DNA from 4 places in the Pantoea sp. At-9b genome. Region 1 is predicted to be linked to each of the others. Evidence: predicted binding sites of a transcription regulator. Region 1 holds the regulator's gene; each other region holds the start of a gene.
The links. Region 1 encodes LexA, which represses DNA repair genes until DNA is damaged. Its sites were predicted from a motif close to TNCTGTATGTACATACAGNA; they were not measured.
Positions count from the first base shown of each region.

Region 2: a site for LexA is predicted at 2,386-2,405, ahead of umuD (translesion error-prone DNA polymerase V autoproteolytic subunit). Genes of this name have one in related genera too.
Region 3: a site for LexA is predicted at 1,734-1,753, ahead of uvrB (excinuclease ABC subunit UvrB). Genes of this name have one in related genera too.
Region 4: a site for LexA is predicted at 1,388-1,407, ahead of dinB (DNA polymerase IV). Genes of this name have one in related genera too.

Region 1 is NC_014837.1:347,844-351,673, reverse strand. Features, by position in the region: gene dinF (MATE family efflux transporter DinF) at 1-1,089, opposite strand, end outside; gene lexA (transcriptional repressor LexA) at 1,181-1,795, opposite strand; gene PAT9B_RS01515 (diacylglycerol kinase) at 1,901-2,269, opposite strand; gene plsB (glycerol-3-phosphate 1-O-acyltransferase PlsB) at 2,396-3,830, shown strand, end outside.
Region 2 is NC_014837.1:1,770,048-1,773,877, reverse strand. Features, by position in the region: gene otsB (trehalose-phosphatase) at 1-565, opposite strand, end outside; gene PAT9B_RS08095 (glycoside hydrolase family 28 protein) at 972-2,315, shown strand; gene umuD (translesion error-prone DNA polymerase V autoproteolytic subunit) at 2,425-2,865, shown strand; gene PAT9B_RS08085 (membrane-bound PQQ-dependent dehydrogenase, glucose/quinate/shikimate family) at 2,905-3,830, opposite strand, start outside.
Region 3 is NC_014837.1:1,309,617-1,313,446, reverse strand. Features, by position in the region: gene uvrB (excinuclease ABC subunit UvrB) at 1-1,654, opposite strand, end outside; gene PAT9B_RS05935 (ABC transporter ATP-binding protein) at 2,551-3,267, shown strand; gene bioD (dethiobiotin synthase) at 3,287-3,830, opposite strand, start outside.
Region 4 is NC_014837.1:947,519-951,348, forward strand. Features, by position in the region: gene PAT9B_RS04190 (class II glutamine amidotransferase) at 1-459, shown strand, start outside; gene dpaA (peptidoglycan meso-diaminopimelic acid protein amidase) at 430-1,176, opposite strand; gene dinB (DNA polymerase IV) at 1,420-2,475, shown strand; gene PAT9B_RS04205 (sugar ABC transporter substrate-binding protein) at 3,003-3,830, opposite strand, start outside.

The DNA.
Region 1 (3,830 bases):
CACTAACGGCATCACTACCTGCCACATCAGGTAGCGATCGGCCACTTGCCGTAGTTCTTCCAGTGAAGTCAGCAGCGCCACGATATGTACGCCAAATAACGCATAAATCGCCGCAAATACCAGTGCCACCAACCCCGCCTGACGGCAGGCGGCATGCCAGATCAGCAATAATCGGCTGCGATCTTTCGCGCCGACCGCCTCGCCAGAACAGGCTTCTACGGCATACGCAAAACCATCCAGTGCGTAAGCGGTAAAGGTCAGGAACATCAACAGCACGGCATTGACCGCCACCACATCCGGGCCGATGCGCGCCCCAAGTATCGTCAGTGATGCAAAGCAGATTTGGAGCAGAAAAGAACGCAACATAATGTCGCGGTTGAGGCGAAACAAGCGAGCAGCATCACCGCGCCAGCTCTGCTTCAGCGTAGAGAAATCAATACCGCGCAGCTTCAATACCCGGGCCACCATCCATAATCCGACGGCCAGGGTGGCGTATTCTGCCAGTGCCGTCGCCGCTGCCGCGCCCGCCACTCCCCAGTGCAGGCCCAGCACAAAGAGCAGATCCAACAGAATATTGACCAGATTCCCTACCACCAGCAGCAGCACAGGCGCACGCGCATACTGCACGCCCAGCAACCAACCGAGAATCACCAGATTTGCCAGCGTGGCGGGGGCGCTGAGCCAGCGAATCTGGATAAAAAGTTGCGCCTGCTGCTGAATCGCGAGGCTGCCCCCCATCAGCGCAGCGGCCAGATTGCTGACTGGTGTGCGCAGCAAAATAAACAGCACCCCGGCCACCAAGGCGATTAATAGCGGTTGGGTGAGCGCCCGTGCCAGGGCCGTTTTATCGCCCGCGCCAAAAGCCTGGGCGGTCAACCCGGTCGTGCTCATGCGCAGAAACAGCAGCAACATAAAGATGAAGCTGGTCGCAGTCGTCCCCACCGCCACCCCACCGAGATAAATGGGGCTATCAAGATGACCAATAACGGCGGTATCAACCACGCCGAGCAGCGGAACGGTGATATTGGAAAGAATCATCGGCAGCGCAAGCCGCCAGAGTGCTTTATCAGAGGAGGAAAACAGCTGCATCAGCCCATCCCGGTTTGCTGCACAACAGTCTTGTCAGAAAATTAAACCACGGCAGCGCAGAAAGGCTGCCGTAGCGGGGGGAATCAAGGTATCAGAGCCACTCGCCGTTGCGCACAATGCCGACCGCCAGCCCTTCTACTGTCAGGGACTGCTCGCGGGTATCGACAACAATCGGCTGGAAGTCACTGTTTTCCGGCAGCAGTTGCACAATCGCGCCCTGCTTTTTCCAACGCTTCACCGTCACTTCATCATCAATACGTGCCACCACCACCTGGCCGTTACGCACTTCCTGCGTTTTATGTACGGCCAGCAGGTCGCCATCCATAATACCGATATCTTTCATCGACATGCCGCTAACACGCAGCAGGAAATCAGCGGTAGGTTTGAACAGATTGGCATCGACCTGGTAGTGCGCTTCAATGTGTTCCTGCGCCAGTAAAGGTTCGCCCGCCGCGACACGGCCAATCAACGGCAGCCCTTCGCTGGCTTCTTCTTCCATCAATAAGCGAATGCCACGTGAAGCACCGGAGACGATTTCAATCACCCCTTTACGTGCCAGCGCCTTCAGGTGTTCTTCTGCCGCATTCGGTGAGCGGAAGCCCAGCTGCGCAGCAATTTCCGCACGCGTTGGCGGCATGCCCGTCTGGTTAATATGGTCGCGAATCAGATCATAGACCTGTTGCTGCCTGCTGGTTAATGCTTTCATCCCGCCCCCTGGTTGTTTATACAGTCGCTGTGAGTATATACAGGTATTGGCGAAATGAAAACCAAAACTGAGGGAAAAATCAGCGAGTTGATGAATCCGGAATCCTTATCGCAAATGTGACCAAATCAGCGCGATCCAGACAAACAGCGCCAGTAAGATAGCCAGCAATACGGCAGCGGAACCCATATCTTTCGCCCGGCCCGCCAGAGGATGACGTTCCTGGCCGATGCGGTCGACCACCGCTTCGATGGCGCTGTTCAGGATTTCCACAATGACAACCAGCACTACGGAACCAATCATCAGTACGCGGGAAATGGCATCAACATCCAGCCAGCACGCCACTATAATTGCCACTAACGCGGCAACGGCCTCCTGGCGAAACGCTGCCTCATGCGTCCAGGCGGCGCGCAATCCCTGCCAGGAATAACCGGCGGCTTTTATTATCCTGAGAATACCGGTGACGTTATTTGCCATGTCGTTGAACCCTTTACTCGTTTTGACGTCAATGTCTGGGCAGCCGGAGATAGTGCAGCCACAGATCTTCGCGGCACTTTCTGGTATGCTTGCCGCGCTTTGCTAACAAGAGGCTTGAAGTTGTCTATGTCAGGTTGGCGTAAACTTTATTATAAATTATTGAATTTACCACTCTCCATTTTGGTAAAGAGTAAGGCCATTCCCGCCGATCCCGTCTCCGAACATGGGCTGGATCCGACGCGGCCGATCCTGTATGTGCTGCCTTATGATTCCAAGGCCGATCTCCTCACGCTGCGTTCGCAGTGTCTGAAACACGATCTGCCCGATCCACTCGCACCGCTGGAAATTGACGGCACTTTACTGCCGCGTCACGTGTTTATCCATGATGGACCGCGCGTGTTCCCGTATTTCGTGCCGAGTCTGGAATCCGTGAAGTTATTTCACGACTACCTTGATCTGCATCGCAGCAATCCAGAACTGGATGTACAAATGCTGCCGGTGTCAGTGATGTTCGGCCGTGCGCCGGGTCGTGAAGTGCAGGGGGAATCCACCCCTCACCTGCGCATTCTCAACGGCGTACAGAAATTCTTCGCTATTCTCTGGCATGGTCGCGACAGCTTTGTGCGCTTCTCGCCGACGGTTTCACTGCGTCAGATGGCGACCGAACATGGCACAGATAAGTCGATAGCTCAGAAACTGGCACGCGTGGCACGCATTCACTTTGCCCGCCAGCGTCTGGCGGCAATCGGCCCGCGCTTGCCAGCCCGCCAGGATCTGTTCAATAAGCTGTTGCAATCCAAAGCGATTGAAAAAGCTGTCGAAGATGAGGCGCGCAGCAAAAAGATCTCGCACGAGAAGGCCCAGCAGAACGCCGTCGAATTGATGGAAGAGATTGCTGCTGATTTCTCCTATGAAGCGATTCGCGTCACCGACCGTGTAATGGGTTGGATGTGGAGTCGCCTCTATCAAGGGATCAACGTGAATGGCGGCGAGCGTGTGCGCCAGCTGGCGCAGGATGGGCATGAGATTGTTTATGTCCCCTGCCATCGCAGCCACATGGATTACCTGCTGCTCTCTTATGTGCTCTACCACCAGGGGCTGGTGCCGCCGCATATCGCTGCGGGTATCAACCTGAACTTCTGGCCAGCCGGGCCGATTTTCCGTCGCCTTGGGGCGTTCTTTATTCGCCGCACGTTTAAGGGCAACAAGCTCTACTCCACCGTTTTCCGCGAATATCTGGGCGAGTTGTTTAATCGCGGCTATTCGGTTGAATACTTTGTAGAAGGTGGCCGCTCACGTACCGGTCGTTTGCTGGACCCGAAAACCGGCACACTGTCGATGACGTTACAGGCACTGCTGCGAGGTAGCAGCCGTCCAATCACCTTCGTGCCGATTTATATTGGCTATGAACATGTGATGGAAGTCGGCACCTACGCCAAAGAACTGCGCGGCGCGGCGAAAGAGAAAGAAGGCTTCATGCAGATGGTGCGCGGCCTGCGTAAGCTGCGCAATCTTGGTCAGGGTTATGTGAACTTCGGTGAACCCCTGCCGCTGGTGAACT
Region 2 (3,830 bases), 1.4 Mb from region 1:
CGCGCATAAAGTCACGAATCGCCGCACCTTTATCGATGCCCTGCGGTTTCAGTTCCACCACGCATTTTCCCGGTTGCAGTGCCAACCCCGGAAAACGTGCGACGGCATCCTCCGCCAGCTTGATCACCGCCTGTTCGTACTCCATCGCCCGGCGATAATGCAGCGCAAACGCCATCCCTTTGGCCTCAAGCTGGGTGCCGGGCCATTGATCCAGCGTGTCCTGCAATTCCTGATGCAGCGTTTGCGCAACGTCGGCAGGCAGTGACTGGCGATGAATACGGCCACTGGCATCGCGGCGTTCGGCGCCATGGACGCCTGCCGCTGAGGCTTCCAGCGGCGCAACCAATTCATCCAGTTGCGCAATCGGACGGCCCGATACCAGCGCCAGTGCGCCATGGTTGAGATTGGAGAGTTGTTGCAGATGCTGGCGCACCGATGCGGGTATGGCAACCAACTCGGGCTGCGGCTGAATAGTGGCCAGCGTGCCATCAACATCAAAAAAGAAGGCATAAAGCCCGCCGCTCAACGACGGTAGGGTGCTGTTTTCATGTACCGCTGGGGTCACGTCACTCCTCCTGGGCGAATGGCTGATAGCAATAGCGATGTTCGGAGGCAGGTTGCGTGCAGGAAATGATACGTAGAACGGGGAGGGTTTTCCGACAGGATGGTATTTCGATGGGTAACGCTCCACAAATAAACAAGTTTATTGTCAACACAGTAACCAGACTGCGAACATCATCGCAGTTAAGTGTAGACACGGATGAGGATTTTGCCAAAAACAGCGGGCGGAAGCAGCAATGCTCAGGTGACTAACGCGCAATATTTGCTTGCATTTGCCGGGCAAAAATACATAGAAAAAACAAATACTCAATAAAACGCCGCCCCACGACACGGCTTTCTTCTACTCACCTTTTGCTCACAACGGTAAATTGACGTGATGTGCTCAACTTCCACGGATTAACGTCAATATTATGAAGAAAACAGCCCTTGGTTTTGCCTGCGCCGCCGTCAGTGTTACCCCCTTGTTCGCCGTTGCCGCGCCCTTCCATTGCTCCCCCGCTGATTTCGGTGGCAAGGGCGATGATAGCACGCTGGCTACCCGAGCGATTCAGCAGGCGATTGATCGCTGTGCGCAACAAGGCGGAGGTCACGTCACACTGGGGCCTGGCGTGTGGCTTTCTGGCCCGATCGTGTTAAAGAGCAACGTGACACTCGTGATTCCCGACGGCGTCACGCTGAAGGCCACACCTGATACCGCTCAGTTCGTGGATGCATTTCTTGGCAGGCCCACCCAGCCGAATGAAGCGTTTATCCTCGCCAATGGTGTCAGGCATGTCGCCATTGAGGGCGGCGGAACCATTGATGGCAACGGCGCGCAAGCCTGGTGGCCAGCGGCGATCGCGTTGCGCAACACCGTGAGGTCCGGTCATCCCGAGGCTTTTACGGCAAAATATCAAGGAATACCGCTGGCAAATGGCATGCCCAGGCCCTGGCTGGTAGAAATGAATAATGTGACCTCTTCAGAGATTCATAATATCCGGCTGACCAACTCGCCGATGTGGAACCTGGTACTGAGAAACAGCCAACACCTGAAGATTGATCAGCTGACTGTCGACAACCCCAGCACCGCGCCCAATACCGATGGTATCGATATCGTTTCTTCTTCAGACATCCTGATAAAACACGCCGACATCAGTACCGGTGATGATCATATCGCCATCAAATCCGGGATCAGCGCGGGCAGCGGAGTAAAATCTGAAAATATCGCTATTCAGGATTCGGTGATGAGACAAGGGCATGGGATCTCCCTGGGGAGCGAGACCATCAACGGCATTGGCAAAGTCACCGTTTCACATGTGAGATTTGTCGGGGCGGAAAATGGCCTGCGCGTGAAATCAGGTCGTGACCGGGGTAACAAGATTGGGCCATTGCAGGTTGACCACGTGACGATGACGGATGTTGCCACGCCGCTGCTGGTGACCGACAGCTACTCCGGCCAGGCGGGCGCGGCCGGTCATGCTCTGATTGCGCCGATCGCGGCTGCGCCCGTGACGCCGACCACGCCTGTTATATCGGGTATTGAGGTCAACCACCTTGCGGCGACGGGCGCTAAATACGCCATGATCTTGAGCGGATTGCCGGAAGCCCCGGTCACCGATGTCCGTCTGCGCCATATCGCGATCACCGCTGAATACGGCGTGCAGGCCCGATACGTCAACGCCAGCCTGGATCAGGTGTCCATTACCACCGATAAAGGAAAAGCCCTGGCGGTGGGACCGGCAGTGACCTTGCGGGGAGAAAAACTCGACAATTGATTGATATTTCTACGTTTTACAAAATTATATCGGGATGACGTATTGCGATCTCAGAATTGGCTGATAATAATACTGTATATACATACAGTTTTGTTCTTGAGAATTCGCCATGAAAGTTTATCCCTTTTCTCCCCTGGTGATGCGTCCGATGCCTGGTGCACCGCCGCATCAATTACCTCTCTTTCTTGAGCGGGTACGCTGCGGCTTCCCTTCCCCGGCGGCGGATTATATTGAACGCAAGCTGGATCTGAACGAGCATCTGGTCCCCCATCCCAGCGCCACCTATTTTGTGCGGGTGGAAGGTGATTCGATGCGCGACGCGAATATCAGTGAAGGAGATTTGCTGGTGGTCGACAGTGCGCTGGATGCGAAACACGGTGATATCGTGGTGGCAGCCATTAATGGCGAGTTTACAGTTAAACGGTTACAACAGTTTCCGCGCGTGCAGCTGCTTGCCATGAACCCGCGCTACGCGCCGATTACACCGGGAGAAGAAGAGGAACTGGAGATCTTCGGGGTGGTGACTTTTATTATTTATGCGGCACGTTGAATGAAAACGCCCGGCTCATTGCGCCGGGCGTTTTCAGCGTTACGCTTTGTCTGGCAAGGCGTAAGCAATCAGGTAATCACCCACATCCGGCGAGTGCGCGGCACCGCCTGCGGAGATCACGATGTACTCTTTACCGGTTTTCGCGGACTGATAAATCAGCGGCGAGGCGGTCGCTCCCACCGGCAGACGCACTTTCCACACCTCTTTCCCGGTTTTGCTGTCCAGCGCACGCAGGTAATTATCCTGGCTACCGGCAAAGAACACTAAACCGCTTTTGGTGGTGGTCGGGCCGCCCAGGGTCGGCATGCCCACCGGCATCGGCAGATGCGTTTTCACCCCCAGCGGACCGGTATCTTCCACCGTACCCATTGGCACCTGCCAGACGATCTTCTTACTGTGCAGATCGATGGCCGTCATGGTACCAAACGGCGGGTGCTGACACGGCACTTGCAGGAAGGAGGCAAAGTTATCCATCCGTACCCCAACGTAAGGCCCACTGATCTGCGGACGGATGGTGCCTGCCCATTGTGGGACTTCGTTCAGGGAGATTTTCTGCCCCTGCGCGGCTTCTTTACTCTTCAGCGCCATCAGCATACCCAGACGGATATCATTGACGTAAAGAATGCCGGAAGTTTCATCGATAGACACCCCACCCCAGTTCATGCCCCCCATGGTTGCCGGGAATTCCAGGTAGGTTTTTTCGCTGTTCGGCTGGAAGATGCCGGAATAGAGCGCCGATTTGAACAGAATGCGGCAGTAGAGCTGGTCAAACATGCTGACGCCCCACATTTTCTGCTCGTTCAGTTGCTCCAGGCCGATCGTCGGCATATCCACCGAGAACGGTTGGGTCGGTGACAGATGTTCTTCCTGCGCCGCCGGAGAGGTCGGCACCGCTTTCTCTTCGACTTTGCTCACCGGCTTACCGGTGCGGCGATCCAGTACGAAGATTTCACCCATTTTGCTGG
Region 3 (3,830 bases), 960 kb from region 1:
GAATCGCTTTACCGTTAATGTTACGCGCGGCGCGGCCAATGGTCTGAATCAGCGAACGTTCCGAACGCAGGAAGCCCTCTTTATCGGCATCGAGAATCGCCACCAGCGACACTTCCGGCATATCCAACCCTTCACGCAACAGGTTAATCCCCACCAGTACATCAAATTCCCCCAGGCGCAGGTCACGAATGATCTCCATACGCTCCACGGTGTCGATGTCCGAGTGCAGATAACGCACCTTCTCGCCGTGTTCTTCCAGATACTCGGTGAGATCTTCCGCCATACGCTTGGTCAGGGTCGTCACCAGCACACGTTCGTTGATCGCAACGCGTTTACGGATTTCCGACAGCAGATCGTCGACCTGCGTGGTTACCGGACGCACTTCGAGGATTGGATCGAGCAGACCGGTCGGGCGTACTACCTGGTCAATCACTTCACCGCCGGATTTCTCCAGCTCATAATTGCCGGGCGTTGCCGAGACATAGATGGTTTGCGGTGCCAGCGCTTCAAACTCTTCAAAGCGCAACGGACGGTTATCCAGCGCTGACGGCAGGCGAAAACCATACTCCACCAGCGTCTCTTTACGCGCGCGGTCGCCGCGATACATGCCGCCAATCTGCGGGATGGTGACGTGGGACTCATCCACCACCAGCAGGCCATCGGCCGGTAAATAGTCGAACAGCGTCGGAGGCGGTTCGCCCGGCCCACGCCCGGAGAGATAGCGTGAATAGTTTTCGATCCCCGAGCAGTAGCCAAGTTCGTTCATCATTTCGAGGTCAAACTGGGTACGTTGGGTAATACGCTGCTCTTCCAGCAGCTTATTGTTCTCCAGCAGCACCTGCCGCCGCACCACCAGCTCTTTCTTGATCTCTTCCATCGATTGCAGGATGCGTTCGCGCGGCGTGACGTAGTGGGTTTTCGGATAGACCGTAAAACGCGGCACCACCGACACCACCTGACCGGTCAGCGGGTCAAACAATGACAACCGCTCCACTTCTTCATCAAACAGTTCGACACGCAACGCGATGTCATCCGATTCCGCCGGAAAGATATCGATGACTTCACCGCGCACGCGGAAAGTACCGCGCTGAAACACCTGATCATTACGGGTATATTGCAGCTCCGCCAGACGACGCAGGATGCTGCGCTGATCGATGATCATGCCCCGTGTCAGATGCAGCATCATTTTGAGGTAAAGATCGGGATCGCCCAGACCGTAGATGGCTGACACCGATGCCACCACGATGACGTCGCGTCGCTCAAGCAATGCCTTGGTGGCGGACAGGCGCATCTGCTCGATGTGCTCATTCACCGACGCATCCTTCTCGATAAAGGTATCAGAACTGGGCACATAGGCTTCAGGTTGATAGTAATCGTAGTAGGAGACGAAGAACTCGACCGCGTTGTCCGGGAAGAACTCCTTCATCTCACCGTACAGCTGCGCCGCGAGTGTCTTGTTCGGTGCCAGCACCATGGTTGGCCGGTTGAGATCGGCAATCACGTTGGCGACGGTAAAGGTTTTTCCCGAACCGGTTACCCCAAGCAGCGTCTGATGTGCCAGGCCGTCTTCCAGACCCTCCTCCAGACGACGAATCGCCTCAGGCTGATCCCCTGAAGGTTTAAATGCGGAGTTGAGTTTGAAGGCTTTACTCATGGTTTTTCGGTTCCTGCTGGAGATGTCGGCGGGCAGGCTGCTAATTCTACTCCGCTACGGCGAATTTGCCAGAAAAAAATACTGGATATATTTACAGATATCTTGCACGATAACGGGGAGTGGCAACGACTCGCTTCAGTGCAATTTATGCGGCAGCAGGCAAAACCTTGTTGCGCAAGGTTATCCCCAGGAGGGTGATGCTTTTAACATTTGTCAATAGAGCGTCATAAAATTGCAGTTGTATGACCGACAAGATAAATCTCAGGCTTGATTTTAACTAACATATTGATTTTTTGATAAGTTATCAAAAAGCCCAGTTTCTCAGCATAATGTATCCAGGCCGCGTATTTCCTCGCTTGCGCTCTGTTTTCAGTCTCTAATGCACAAGGTTATCCACAGGAATGGTGGATAACTGACGGCAGCCCCGCCGCCATCGCCTGTGCATAATTTTCCAGGCCTTGTCCTGGCGTGCGAAAAAATTTTTTTTTGCGTTTATTTTTCCCACAGCTCGCGCGGCATTAACTATTCTTTTTCCGGACTGAAGGTGCTGCGAGTCTGAAAAAACCAGTAAATAAGGCCACTTATTCCTGAGCGTTCTGCCTTATTACGGCACAAATGCACCAGAAACGTTAAGCATTCAGCACCGCTAAAGTGCAGGTGTTTTATCACTTCTGGCAATTGTTAAGCATTGCTCAACTTTAATCACTGATTACGCCGCGCCGCTGATGCTTTTTTGCATCACCCTGGCAAACTGGCCTGGTAATTGCAGGTTTCTCCATAAGCATTCGCATCAACGCATTGATGGTGAGAGTGGCAATGATGAATCGTGTTTGACTGTATGCCAGACGACACAGAGCGGGAGCATTCAGGCTAATTATCTGTAAGGAGAATGTCAGATGCTGAGTTTACGTTCGGTGAATCAGTTTTACGGTCAAAATCATATTCTGTGGGATGTGGATTTGGATCTGCCACCTGGCACCTGCACTGGCGTGCTGGGTAGCCCGGGCATGGGCAAAACCACGCTGGTCAACTGCATTATGGGACGGCTGCCCATTAACAGCGGTTCCATGACCTGGCAGGAAGACGGTTCCCCCCCGGAAGACTTGTTGCTGCAACCGGCAGAACAACGGGCGCGCATGGGGATCGGTTACGTACCGCAGGGGCGGCACATCTTCTCGCAGATGAGCGTGGAAGATAACCTGTTAATTGCGCTGATGGCGGCCCATGACGATCGCAGCCGTGCCATTCCGGAAATGGTATTCGATTTATTCCCAGCGCTTTACTCCTTACGCCACCAGCGCAGCGGTGAGCTGCCGATGGATCAGCAACAACAGCTGGCGTTGGCACGTGCCTTAGTGCTGCAACCGAAATTGCTGATCCTTGATGAACCCACCGAGGGCATGTCGCCGTGGCTGGAAGAGGAAATGGGTAACCTGATCCGCCGTCTGAATCGTGATTATGGCCTGACCATTTTGCTGTTGGAGCAGCATGTCTCGTTTATCCGCCGTGTCGCGGACTATTTTCTGCTGCTGCATCGTGGCCGTAACGTGGCACAAGGTAAAGTGGCACAATTGGATGATGTCACCATCAATAAATGGTTGACGGTGACCTGAGCAGCGATGCCGGGCTGTTTTATTGCGGCAGCGTCAGATAACGACCGCACTCGGCCTGCTGTGCGTCATCCGTGAGATACGGAATTTCGCCCAGGCAGGGTGCATCAAGACGCTGACGTAACGTTGCCAGATACTCCTGATGCCGCTTACCCGGCGGCTGAATGGTATTGGCAATCCAACCCGCGAGACGCAAGCCACTGGCCTGTACTGCGGCAGCAGTCAGCATCGCGTGGTTGATACAACCCAGTTTGACGCCCACCACCAGAATCACCGGCAGCTGTTCCGCCACCACCCAATCGGCATAGGTTTGCGTTGCCGACAGCGGGGTGAACCATCCTCCGGCCCCTTCCACCAACACCCATTCTGCCTGTTGTTCCAGCTCACGCAGCCCGGCAGACAGGGCGCTAAAATGGATTGGCCTTCCCTCTTCGGCGCTGACGATATGCGGTGACGTCGGTTCAAGAAAGGCCAGCGGGTTGACCTGCTCATAGCGCAACGCCAGGGAACTGTAACGTTGTAGCGCCAGCGCATCGCTGTTGCGGATGCCCTCAACCGTTGCCTCA
Region 4 (3,830 bases), 600 kb from region 1:
ACCTATGCCCACAACGGCCAGTTGAAAGGGTATCGCCAGTTGGATACCGGCCATTTCCGTCCGGTCGGCGAGACCGACAGTGAAAAAGCCTTTTGCTGGATTCTGCACCAACTCACCACGCGTTATCCGCGGACGCCGGGTAACTGGCCAGCGGTATTCCGCTACATCGCTGAGTTGGCGGCGGAACTGCGCCAGAAAGGCGTGTTCAACATGCTGTTGTCGGACGGACGTTATCTGATGGCGTTTTGTTCCACCAATCTGTTTTGGATCACCCGCCGCGCGCCCTTTGGTAAAGCGAAGTTGCTGGATCAGGATGTTGAAATTGATTTTCAGCAGCAGACCACGCCGCAGGATGTGGTGACCGTGATTGCCACGCAACCGTTGACAGGAAATGAAACCTGGCACCGGATAGTGCCAGGTGAGTGGGTATTATTTTGCCTGGGAGAGCGCCAGGAATGATTTTGACGCAGCGTCTGGCGCGGTCATCACCGCCGGACTGCTGTTCACCGCATACTGGCCAGTGGCGGTCACGTTGACCGTCGGTGGCTGGCGGTATTTCTCAAAATACGCATAGCCCGGCTGCAACTGACGCCAGAAGCTGGCGTAGGTGGAGTAGCGGTGACGCTGCATGTTGCTGTCGGTCATACGGAACGGGAAGATGCTCAGGGCGATCTCTTGCTGGCCATTACGCAGCGCCGCGTTCACATAGGTATAAATCTCGTCCATGTAGGCGTTAGTCATGGCATAACAGCCAATTGACTTACAGTCGCCGTGAATCATCAGATATTTGCCGTTGTAGCCATTGTCACGGTCAAATTGATTCGGGAAACCGGTATTGATGGCGCGATAATAGTGGCTATCCGGTTTTAACTGATTCAGTTTTACGCTGTAAAACCCTTCCGGACTTTTAAAATCACCCTCACGGCGTTTGGGTCCCAAACCGCCAGAGAAATTACAAATGCGGTAACTATCCAGCAGACGATATTCATTACCGATCTTGCCGTACAGTTCCAGCGTGCGTTCTTCCTTGAAAATCTGAATATAAACCGGCGTGCCAAGTAATTGTTTTTTTAGTTCTTTACTGACCGGAGCCTGTGGGTTAACTGGCTCTGGTGTCATTGCCCAGCTAAGGACCGGCATAACAATCATCGCAAGGAATAATGCGATTCTGCCCATTCTGTGTGTACCTTGAAGTGAAGAAGAACTCTGACGCATAACGTCTCTGTATTGCATTATCGGAAATATCCGCTACCGCAGCGCAACATTAACATTGTCTGGCGTTTAATCAAGCCGGTGGCTGAGAAAATAGCCATTTCTCAATGGGATTACGGCCATAAATTTGTAAACTTTAATGCTGGCAGCGACAAATATTGCTGATATCTTACGATGCTGTATACTTATCCAGTATTCGGAGGGGGTATGCGTAAGATCATTCATGTCGATATGGACTGCTTCTTCGCGGCAGTTGAAATGCGCGACGATCCCTCTTTGCGTGATATCCCCATTGCCATTGGCGGCAGCCGGGTACAGCGTGGTGTCATCAGTACCGCCAACTATCCGGCGCGCGAATATGGCGTGCGCAGCGCGATGCCCACCGCCATGGCGCTGAAACTCTGCCCCCATCTGCGCCTGCTACCCGGACGATTCGAAGCCTACAAGGAAGCCTCGCGCCAGATCCGCACCATCTTTGCCCGTTACACCTCGTTGATTGAGCCGCTTTCGCTGGATGAAGCCTACCTCGATGTGACCGATAGCCCACATTGCCACGGGTCCGCCACCTTGATGGCGCAAGCGATCCGTGCCGATATCTGGCGGGAAACGCAGCTCACCGCGTCAGCCGGTATCGCGCCAATTAAGTTTCTCGCCAAAATCGCATCTGATTTGAACAAGCCTGACGGCCAGTTCGTCATCACACCGCAGGCGATGCCGGATTTTCTGCTGACGCTGCCGCTGAGCAAAATTCCCGGGGTGGGCAAAGTGTCGGCGAAAAAGCTGGAGGAGATGGGGCTACTCACCTGCGGTGATGTGCAGCAAACCGATCTGGCGCGCCTGCTCAAACGCTTCGGCAAATTTGGCCGGGTGCTGTGGGAGCGCAGTCACGGCGTTGATGAACGTGGCGTGGTGGTCGAGCGGGAGCGCAAATCCCTCGGCGTGGAACGAACCCTGATGGAAGATATCCATAGCTGGGAGCAGTGTCTGGAGATTATTGATTATCTCTACGAGGAGCTGGAGCGTCGTCTGACGCGAATTCGTCCGGATAAGCTGATCGCCCGTCAGGGGGTGAAACTGAAGTTTAATGATTTCCAGCTCACCACCCAGGAGCATATCTGGCCGGTGCTGAATAAAGAAGACATGATCGCGGTGGCACGTAAAACCTGGGACGAACGGCGCGCCGGACGCGGTGTCAGGCTGGTGGGGTTACATGTCACGCTGGTGAACCCACAGCTGGAAAGGCAGTTGCTGCTGGGGTTGTAGTAAGGTGCGGGCTGTTACCCTCACCCCGGCCCTCTCCCATGAGGGAGAGGGAGGTGTGCCATATGCTCGACCGGTTCTCATGACGGAGAGGGAGATGTGCCATATGCTCGACCGGTTCCCATGAGGGTGAGGGAGGTGTGCCATATGCTCGACCGGTCTCCATGAGGGTGAGGGAGGTGTGCCATATGCTCGATCGGTTCCCACGAGGGAGAGGGAGATGTGCCATATGCTCGACCGGTTCCCATGAGGGTGAGGGAGATGTGCCATATGCTCGACCGGTCTCCATGAGGGAGAGGGAGGTGTGCCATATGCTCGATCGGTTCCCATGAGGGAGAGGGAGATGTGCCATATGCTCGATCGGTTCCCATGAGGGTGAGGGAGATGTGCCATATGCTCGACCGGTCTCCATGAGGGAGAGGGAGGTGTGCCATATGCTCGATCGGTTCCCATGACGGAGAGGGAGATGTGCCAGATGCTCGATCGGTTCCCTCTCCCGCTTGCGGGAGAGGGTTAGGGTGAGGGCAAAATTATTTCTTACCGTACTTCGCTTCCAGCGTGGCGAACCACGGGGCGACGAAATCGCTGTTCTCACCCCAGCCCGGGATGATTTTGTTCAGCGACGCCACATTCACTGCACCTTGCTGGCTGTTCAGCTGCTGCTGTGAAATCGCCGACGCTTTAAACTCATAGCTGGCAGGTGTAGCTTCACCGGCGATTTTGTTCGCCACCAGGCGCATATTCACCGCACCAATGGTTTTCGGATCAACCGCGACAGTCTGCACCCACGGACTGTTTTTCGCGTGCATCAATTGCAGGTCCTGGTTAGAGACGTCAATGCTATACAGCTTGATCTCGGTACGACCATTCTCCTGCAACGCCTTGTAAGCCCCCTGGCTAAAGGCATCCCACGAACCCCAGATAGCATCAATCTTGCCTTTCGGGTACTTAGCCAGAATCGCGCCAATTTTGTTGGCGGTGTCGCCCTGCACGTCAGAAGAGACCGCCCCAATCGACTCCAGCTGATGAATACCCGGATTCTCTTTCAGCAGTTTTTCATACACCACCTGGCGACGGTCCATCGCCGGGAAGCCACCGACCCACAGCTTGACGATATTCGCCTTGCCATTGAAATCTTTGATCATCTGGCCGAGTGACTCTTCCGCCAGTGACGCGTCATTTTGTGCCGTTGTCGTTACGCCGTTGACCGGAGTATCCACCGGGGTATCGAACACTGACAGCTTAATCCCGGCATCGGCAATACGTTTCACCAGCGCGGTGGAGTAGGGTTCTTTACCGTGGGACAGAATGATGCCGTCATACTTCTGGCTGATCGCCTGGCTGACGAAATCCTGGAA